Phreatobacter oligotrophus: one gene and its partners. The protein of the gene in region 1 interacts with the protein of each later gene in a pairwise test. Links are inferred from orthologs where the notes say so. Each region holds a gene or a part of one and is shown on either strand. Other genes may lie near its edges.

Region 1 (3,067 bases):
CCCTGTCCGGTGTCACGGACGCGCCCTTCCGGCGGATGGTGGCGCGTTTCGGCGTGGGCTGGACAGTAACGGAGATGGTGCCGGGAGACGGCCTGGCGGCCGGGGACGAGGAAGCCCGGCTGCGCGCGGAAGGGGCGGGGCTCTCCCCTCATGTCGTGCAGATCGCGGGATGCGAGCCTCACTGGATGGCGGAGGGCGCGCGGGTCGCCGCAGCGGCGGGCGCCGACATCATCGACATCAACATGGGCTGCCCGGCGAAGCGCGTGACCGGCGGCTATGCGGGCTCGGCGCTGATGCGCGACCTCGACCATGCCGAGCGCCTCATCGCCGCCACGGTCGCGGCCGTCGACCTGCCGGTCACCGTGAAGATGCGGCTCGGCTGGGACGAGACCATGCTCAACGCGCCGGACCTTGCGCGCCGGGCCGAGGCGGCCGGTGTCGTGCTGGTCACCATCCACGGCCGCACGCGCCAGCAATTCTACAAGGGATCGGCCGACTGGAGCGCGATCGCCGCGGTGAAGGCGGCTGTCACCGTGCCGGTGGTCACCAATGGCGACATCACCACGCCTGCGGATGCCGAGGCCTGCCTCGCCCGCTCCGGTGCGGATGCGGTGATGGTCGGACGCGGCGCGCAGGGGCGCCCCTGGGTGCCCTCGCAGATCGCCGCGCATCTGGCCGGCGAGCCGGTGCCGGCTGATCCGGATCTTGCGACCCAGCTCGCCTGCGCAACGGAGCTCTATGAGGAGCAGCTGGCGCACTACGGCCGAGCCATCGGCGTCCGCCATGCGCGCAAGCATCTCGGTTGGGCGCTGGACGCGGCGGCGGCCGCCTGCAACGCCCCCCAGGCGCTCCTCTCGGAGGCCCGCGGCCGGGTCCTCACCACCGACGAGCCGGCCAAGGCCATCGCCGCGCTCGCCGAGAGTTTTGACCGCTTTCAATGGAGGGCCGCCGCATGAGCGTCGCAGCCCAGCGCCTCGGCAGCCACGATTCCATCCTCAACGCCTTGCCGCACCCGGTGGTGAGCGTCTCCGCCACCGGCATGATCGTCGACGGCAATGCCGCGGCGGAGGGGTTCTTCCAGGCCTCCATCGCCGTGCTGAAGCGCCATGCCATCAAGGACGTCGTGCCCTTCGGCTCGCCGCTCCTGGCCCTGATCGAGCAGGTGCGCGAGCGCCACGCGCCGGTGAACGAGTACAAGGTCGATCTCGGCACCCCGCGCAATGGCCATGAGCGGATCGTCGACATCTATGTCGCGCCGCTGGCCGAGCGTCCCGGCGACGTCGTCATTATGCTCCAGGAGCGGACCATCGCCGACAAGATGGACCGCCAGCTGACCCATCGCGGCGCGGCGCGGTCGGTCACGGCGCTTGCCGCCATGCTCGCCCACGAGATCAAGAACCCGCTGTCGGGCATTCGCGGCGCGGCCCAGCTGCTCGAGGGCTCGGTCGACGACCAGGACCGGACGCTGACCCGGCTCATCTGCGACGAGGCCGACCGCATCGTGAAACTGGTCGACCGCATGGAGGTCTTCTCCGACGAGCGGCCGGTGGAGCGCCAGCCCGTCAACATCCACGTGGTCCTCGAGCACGTGAAGAAGCTGTCGCAGTCCGGCTTTGCCCGGCACATCCGCTTCGTCGAGGAATATGACCCGTCGCTGCCGCCGGTCTTCGGCAACCGCGACCAGCTGGTCCAGGTCTTCCTCAACCTCGTGAAGAACGCGGCCGAAGCGATCGGCGAGGGGGCCACCGACGGCGAGATCATGCTGTCGACGGCGTTCCGGCCGGGCGTCCGCCTCACCATGCCGGGCGTGTCCAGCCGCGTGGCCCTGCCGCTCGAGGTCTGCGTCCGCGACAATGGTCCGGGCGTGCCCGACGATCTCATGCCGCATCTGTTCGACCCCTTCGTCACCACGAAGAGCTCGGGGACGGGCCTTGGCCTTGCCCTCGTCGCCAAGATCGTCGGCGACCATGGCGGCATCGTCGAGTGCGACAGCCAGCCCCGCAAGACCGTTTTCCGTATCCTTCTGCCCATGGCCCGCGTGTCGCAAACCGACATGAACGGCCGCAAATCGCTCTGACGAGGCTCCCATGCCGACAGGAACCATCCTGGTCGCCGACGACGACGCTGCCATCCGCACGGTGCTGAACCAGGCGCTGTCGCGGGCAGGCTATGACGTCAGGCTCACCGGCAATGCCACCACGCTCTGGCGCTGGGTGTCGCAAGGCGACGGCGATCTCGTCATCACCGACGTGGTGATGCCCGACGAGAACGCGTTCGACCTGCTGCCGCGCATGAAGAAGTTGCGCCCCGACCTGCCGGTCGTGGTGATGAGCGCGCAGAACACCTTCATGACCGCGATCAAGGCCTCCGAGCGCGGCGCCTATGACTACCTGCCGAAGCCCTTCGACCTGAAGGAGCTGGTGGCGATCGTCGGCCGGGCGCTGGCCGAGCCCAAGGGCAAGCTGGGCAAGGCGTCCCCCGTCGATGCCGACACCATGCCGCTGGTCGGCCGCTCCCCGGCCATGCAGGACATCTACCGGGTCCTCGCCCGCCTCATGCAGACCGACCTCACGGTGATGATCGTCGGCGAGAGCGGCACCGGCAAGGAACTCGTTGCACGCGCGCTGCACGACTATGGCAAGCGCCGGAACGGCCCCTTCGTCGCCATCAACATGGCCGCGATCCCGCGCGACCTCATCGAGAGCGAGCTCTTCGGCCACGAAAAGGGCGCCTTCACCGGCGCGCAGTCTCGCAATCCCGGCCGCTTCGAGCAGGCCGAGGGCGGCACGCTCTTCCTCGACGAGATCGGCGACATGCCGATGGAGGCGCAGACGCGTCTCCTGCGCGTCCTCCAGCAGGGCGAATACACCACTGTCGGTGGCCGCACCCCGATCAAAACCGACGTCCGCATCGTCGCCGCGACCAACAAGGACCTGCGCCAGCTCATCCAGCAGGGCCTCTTCCGCGAGGACCTGTTCTTCCGCCTCAACGTGGTGCCGCTGCGCCTGCCGCCGCTGCGCGAGCGCCTCGACGACGTGCCGGACCTCGTGCGCCACTTCTTCGCCCT
Region 2 (2,915 bases), on another replicon or contig:
TCGTAGTCCGGGATGCCGGCGCCGCCGAGGGCGACGTTGACCACGATACCCGTGCCGAGAGCACCGATGATGCCGCCGATGCAGTGGATGCCGAAGACGTCCAGCGTGTCGTCGTAGCCAAAGGCGTTCTTCACCGTCGAGCAGAAGATGAAGCAGACGCCACCCGACACGAGGCCGAGGATGATGGCGCCCATCGGACCGGCGAAGCCGGCGGCAGGCGTGACGGCGACGAGGCCGGCCACCGCACCCGAGGCCGCGCCAAGCAGCGACGGCTTGCCCTTGGCGGCCCATTCGACGAAGAGCCAGGCGAGCGTCGCGGCGCCGGTAGCCACGAAGGTGTTGATGGCAGCGAGCGCGGCGGTGCCGTTGGCCTCGAGGTTGGAGCCGGCATTGAAGCCGAACCAGCCCACCCAGAGGAGCGCGGCGCCGATCAGCGTCATGACCAGCGAGTGGGGAGGCATCAGCTCCTTGCCGTAGCCGATGCGCTTGCCGATGACGAGGCAGCCCACCAGGCCGGCGATGCCGGCATTGATGTGGACGACCGTGCCGCCGGCGAAGTCGAGCGCGCCCCACTGGAAGAGCAGGCCGGCATCCGCCTTGGCTTCGGCGAGCTTGGCCTCGGCGGCAGCCTTGGCGGCAGCGTCGGTGCCGGCAGCGGCAACGGCCTTGGCGGCGTCAGCGATGGCGTCGGGGCCGGCCCAGTACCAGACCATGTGGGCCATCGGGAAGTAGATGAAGGTGACCCAGAGGACGACGAAGAGCAGCAGCGCCGAGAACTTCACGCGCTCGGCGAAGGCGCCGACGATGAGGGCGGGCGTGATGCAGGCGAAGGTCATCTGGAAGATGATGTAGGCATATTCCGGAATGACGACGCCGTTGGAGAAGGTCGCGGCCGTCTTGGTCGGGTCGACATTCATCAGGAAGGCCTTGGAGAAGCCGCCGATGAAGGCGTTGAGGCCACCGCCCGAGGTGAAGGACAGCGAGTAGCCGTAGATCACGTAGATGATCGACACGACGGCCACGATCACGAAGACCTGGGTCAGCACCGACAGCATGTTCTTGGTGCGCACGAGGCCGCCATAGAACAGGGCGAGGCCCGGAATGGTCATCAGCAGCACGAGATAGGCCGAGATGAGCACGAAGGCCGTGTCACCGGCATTCGGCTTCGGGGCGGCGGGGGCGGCCGCGGCGGGCGCCTGGGCGAGAGCGGGGTCGATGACCGCCGCAGCGAGGCCCGCGAGCGCGAGAGCGCCCAAACCCCACCTGGAAAGGCTCGATCTCATCATGTGGAAAGTCTCCAGAGGAATGTCTGTGGTCGGGGAGGAGCGCGTCACAACGCGTCGACGTCGGTTTCGCCGGTGCGGATGCGCACGGCGTGCTCGATCGAGGTGACGAAGATCTTGCCGTCACCGATCTGGCCGGTCTTGGCGGCGCCGGCGATGGCGGCCACGACCTTGTCGACGTCCGGACCTGCGACCGCGACCTCGATCTTCAGCTTGGGCAGGAAGCTGACGGCATATTCGGCGCCGCGATAGATCTCGGTATGGCCCTTCTGGCGCCCGTATCCCTTCACCTCGGTGACGGTGAGGCCATGGACCCCGATCCCCGTGAGGGCATCGCGGACCTCCTCCAGTTTGAATGGCTTGATGATCGCCATTACGATCTTCATGTCGTCATCCCCGCATTGGCTTCCCCCTTGGCCAAAGCCGGGTGAAGCGGTTGTCTGCAAGCCGGGCCGACCAGGTGACCGGCGTCCGAACCGCGTTGGGGGAGTCAATTCTCGTGCCAGTGGCGCGAAGCGCGGGATTATCGCGACAAATCAGATAGTTGAATATGGACGAGGCGCCTCAGGCAGGGCCTCGGCGAGCCACCTGATGAAAAATCGTGCAGCATTCGCGCCCCGCCTTGTTTGGGCCGCGTTTAGCCCGCCGATTTGCACAAGGAAAAGGCAGAACGGTCAGCGCTTCTTCTCGCGCAGGAGGCCTTCCTGCGCCACCGAGGCCACCAATACGCCCTCCCGCGTGTAGATCGAGCCGCGGGTGAACCCTCGCGAGTTCTGACCCGAGGGCGAATCGTGGGCATAGAGCAGCCAGTCATCGGCGCGGAACGGCCGGTGGAACCACATGGCATGGTCGAGGCTCGCGGCCTGCACCGACTGGTCGAAGAACGAGCGGCCATGGGGCACGTTGGCGGCGTCCAGCAGCGTCATGTCCGAGGCATAGGCGAGCACGCACTGGTGGACGACGGGATCATCCGGCAGGGGCGCGGTGGTGCGGATCCAGACGTGGAACTTGCCCTCGGCCTGCGCCTCGCCGGTATAGCGGCCAAACTCGACCGGGCGGATCTCGATGGGCCTTTCGCGGGCGAAATAGGCCTTCATCGCGTCGGACATATGGGCATGGAAGAGCTGGCGCACGTCGGCTTCCGACTTCAGCGCCTCCGGCGGCGGCACGTCCGGCATGGAGAACTGGTGCTCGGCCCCCTCCTCCTCGACGTGGAAGGAGGCCGAAAGCGAGAAGATCGCCGCGCCGTGCTGGATGGCGCGCACGCGCCGGGTCGAGAAGGAGCGGCCGTCGCGCACCCGCTCGACATCGTAGATGATCGGGTGCTTCGGATCGCCCGGCAGCACGAAATAGCCGTGGAGCGAATGCGGCCGCCGGCCCTCTACCGTGCGGCAGGCCGCCACCAGCGCCTGGCCGATGACCTGGCCGCCGAAGACGCGCTGCCAGCCGTCCTGCGGGCTCTTGCCGCGGAACAGGTTCACCTCCAGCCGCTCGAGGTCGAGGATCGACAGGAGATTGGCGACGGCGGAGGCGGGAGGGGCGGACATGGTGGTGCTCGGGCGGGATCAGGGGTCTTCCGCCACAAACCACCCGTTGCGCCAGTGGGTCAAGGCGCGCCGGGGGATGCGGCCC
Region 3 (2,947 bases), 350 kb from region 1 along the record:
TTGTCGAGGGCCTGGAGAGCCTCGCGCAGCGAGCCGCAGACGGTCGGGATCTTCTTGAGCTCCTTCGGCGGGAGGTCATAGAGATCCTTGTCCATGGCAGCGCCCGGATCGATCTTGTTGGTGATGCCGTCGAGGCCGGCCATCAGCATGGCGGCGAAGGCCAGGTACGGGTTGGCGGTCGGGTCGGGGAAGCGAACCTCGACGCGCTTGGCCTTCGGGTTGGCCGTCCACGGAATACGGCAGGACGCCGAGCGGTTGCGGGCGGAATAGGCCAGCAGAACCGGAGCCTCGTAGCCCGGGACCAGACGCTTGTAGGAATTGGTCGACGGGTTGGTGAAGGCGTTCAGCGCCTTGGCGTGCTTGATGATGCCGCCGATGTACCAGAGGCACTCCTGGCTGAGGTCGGCATACTTGTTGCCGGCGAACAGCGGCTTGCCGCCCTTCCAGATCGACTGGTGCACGTGCATGCCCGAGCCGTTGTCGCCATAGACCGGCTTCGGCATGAAGGTGGCGGTCTTGCCGTAGATGTTGGCGACCTGATGGATGCAGTACTTGTAGATCTGCATCTGGTCGGCCATGTGCGTCAGCGTGTCGAACTTCATGCCGAGCTCGTGCTGGGCGGAAGCGACCTCATGGTGATGCTTCTCGACCTTCACGCCCATCTTGGCCATGGAGGCGAGCATCTCGCCGCGCATGTCCTGCAGGCTGTCGATCGGGGGAACGGGGAAGTAGCCGCCCTTCACGCGAACGCGGTGGCCGAGATTGCCGCCCTCGTAGTCGGTGTAGGAGTTGGTCGGCAGCTCCGAGGAGTCGACCTTGAAGCCGGTGTGGTAGGGCTCGGCGGCGAACTTCACGTCGTCGAACACGAAGAACTCGGCCTCGGGGCCGACGAAGATGGTGTCACCGATCTTGGTCGACTTCAGATAGGCCTCGGCCTTCTTGGCGATGCCGCGCGGATCGCGGTTGTAGGGCTCGCCGGTCGAGGGCTCGAGAATGTCGCAGACGATCGACATGGTCGTCTCGGCGAAGAACGGATCGATCTGCGCGGTCGACGGGTCGAGCATCAGGAGCATGTCCGACTCGTTGATCGCCTTCCAGCCGGCGATGGACGAACCGTCGAACATCGTGCCCTCGGCGAAGATGTCCTCGTCGATCATGGTGATGTCGAAGGTGACGTGCTGCCACTTGCCACGCGGGTCGGTGAAGCGGAGATCGACGTACTTCACGTCGTTCTCCTTGATCATTTTCAGGACATCCTTGGCAGTCGTCATTGTGCTTCCTCTTGGTTTGCACGTTGGCATGCGGCGGGTGCCACCCGCCGAATTCAAACTCAGATGGCGTCGAGGCCGGACTCACCCGTGCGGATGCGGATGGCTTCCTCGATGGTCGACACGAATATCTTGCCGTCGCCGATGCGGCCGGTCTGGGCGGCGCGGCGGATGGCGTCGATCGCCTTCTCCACCATGTCGTCCGGCATGACGATCTCAATCTTCACCTTGGGAAGGAAATCGACGACGTACTCGGCGCCCCGGTAGAGCTCGGTGTGACCCTTCTGGCGGCCGAAGCCCTTCGCCTCGGTGACCGTGATGCCCTGAAGACCCACTTCCTGCAGCGCTTCCTTCACTTCGTCGAGCTTGAATGGCTTGATGATCGCCTCGATCTTCTTCATTCCGATCCTGCTCCTGTGGTCCGACGGCCGGATTGTGGCTCCCGCCCCGGACCGTTTCGCGGGCTAGCAGGAGACGTGCCAGAGTGCCGATCCGGTGATTTTCCCGCGAAATCAACGCGAAGCCGCGAGATGGTCACGCGTTGGCCGGGTGGTCGATCGCCAGTCTGGCGAATGGTTGTGCATGTTGCACATCCAAAAGGCAATCGCGGCGCGGAAGGTCCTGATCGGGAGGAGCGTCACTCCCTATCGATGATGAAAAAATAAGCAATGCGGCCTGCCCCCGGTCCGGCGCGCGCAATTGACCCGCGCCGTTCCTCTGCCGACAGTGGAGCCCATGCGTCACCACGCCGCCCTCCTGTCACCCGCCGCGATGGCCGAGGCCGACCGGCTCACCATCGCCGGAGGCACGGCGGGGCGGGTGCTGATGCAGCGGGCCGGCATCGCCATCGCCGATGCGGTGGCGCGGACCACGCCGCTCGGCGCGGCGGTGGTGGTGCTCTGCGGCCCCGGTAACAATGGCGGCGACGGCTATGTTGCCGCGCGCGTCCTACGCGACCGCGGGTTCCGGATCACGGTTGCGGCCGACAGCCCGCCAGACCCGCGCGCCGCTGATGCGGTCGAGGCCGCCGAGGCCTGGGGGCGGGCGCCAGTGCCGCTGGCGCGCTGGGATCATGGCCGCGTCGCCGTTGTCATCGACGCACTCTATGGCGCCGGCCTGTCGCGCCCGATCGACCGGTTGACCGCGGAGGTCATCGCCGCCGTCAACGCCCATCCGTGCCGGGTCATCGCCGCCGACATTCCCTCGGGCGTCGACGGGGCGACCGGCGCGGTGCGGGGCGCGGCGATCCGCGCCGACGAGACCGTCACCTTCTTTCGCCGCAAACCGGGGCACCTGCTCATGCCCGGCCGGACGCTGTGTGGGACGCTGCGGGTTGCGGATATCGGCATCGACGCTGCGGTGCTGGACAGGATCCGGCCGACCGATTTCGCCAATGAGCCGGCGCTCTGGGGCGATGCTTTTCCCATGCCGCAACTTGATGGGCACAAGTATCACCGCGGCCATGCGGTGGTCGTCTCTGGTGGCATGACGCGCACGGGTGCGGCCCGACTGGCCGCGCGGGGGGCGCTCCGGGCGGGAGCGGGGCTGGTGACGCTGGCCTCGCCCCCCGAGGCGCTCGCCGTCAACGCCGCGCATCTCACCGCCATCATGCTGGAGCGGATGGAGGGGCCTGCCGGCCTCGCGAGCATCCTCGCCGACCGGCGGCGCAATGCGGTCTG

What was found. The genes of interacting proteins can lie anywhere in the genome.
Region 2: the proteins of C8P69_RS10295 (region 1) and C8P69_RS08200 interact in binary tests that used the Escherichia coli proteins (3 or more experiments, as listed by UniProt). The link is inferred for Phreatobacter oligotrophus from one-to-one orthologs.
Region 3: the proteins of C8P69_RS10295 (region 1) and C8P69_RS11965 interact in binary tests that used the Escherichia coli proteins (3 or more experiments, as listed by UniProt). The link is inferred for Phreatobacter oligotrophus from one-to-one orthologs.

Annotation. Positions count from the first base shown.
Region 1 is NZ_PZZL01000004.1:105,282-108,348, reverse strand. The notes cover bases 16-3,014. They hold C8P69_RS10295 (two-component system sensor histidine kinase NtrB), read left to right. Parts: upstream 16-952; coding sequence 953-2,077; downstream 2,078-3,014. Other genes in these bases: ntrC (nitrogen regulation protein NR(I)), read left to right, coding at 2,088-3,014; dusB (tRNA dihydrouridine synthase DusB), read left to right, coding at 16-956. Also shown: more of dusB, read left to right, coding at 1-15; more of ntrC, read left to right, coding at 3,015-3,067.
Region 2 is NZ_PZZL01000003.1:214,166-217,080, forward strand. Bases 1-2,847 are described here. They hold C8P69_RS08200 (P-II family nitrogen regulator), read right to left. Parts: upstream 1,670-2,847; coding sequence 1,331-1,669; downstream 1-1,330. Other genes in these bases: C8P69_RS08195 (ammonium transporter), read right to left, coding at 1-1,283; tesB (acyl-CoA thioesterase II), read right to left, coding at 1,958-2,830. UniProt on the Escherichia coli protein: Involved in the regulation of nitrogen metabolism. Regulates the activity of its targets by protein-protein interaction in response to the nitrogen status of the cell.
Region 3 is NZ_PZZL01000004.1:458,846-461,792, reverse strand. What follows is about bases 1-2,879. They hold C8P69_RS11965 (P-II family nitrogen regulator), read right to left. Parts: upstream 1,670-2,879; coding sequence 1,331-1,669; downstream 1-1,330. Other genes in these bases: C8P69_RS11960 (NAD(P)H-hydrate dehydratase), read left to right, coding at 2,004-2,879; glnA (type I glutamate--ammonia ligase), read right to left, coding at 1-1,271. Also shown: more of C8P69_RS11960, read left to right, coding at 2,880-2,947. UniProt on the Escherichia coli protein: P-II indirectly controls the transcription of the glutamine synthetase gene (glnA). P-II prevents NR-II-catalyzed conversion of NR-I to NR-I-phosphate, the transcriptional activator of GlnA. When P-II is uridylylated to P-II-UMP, these events are reversed.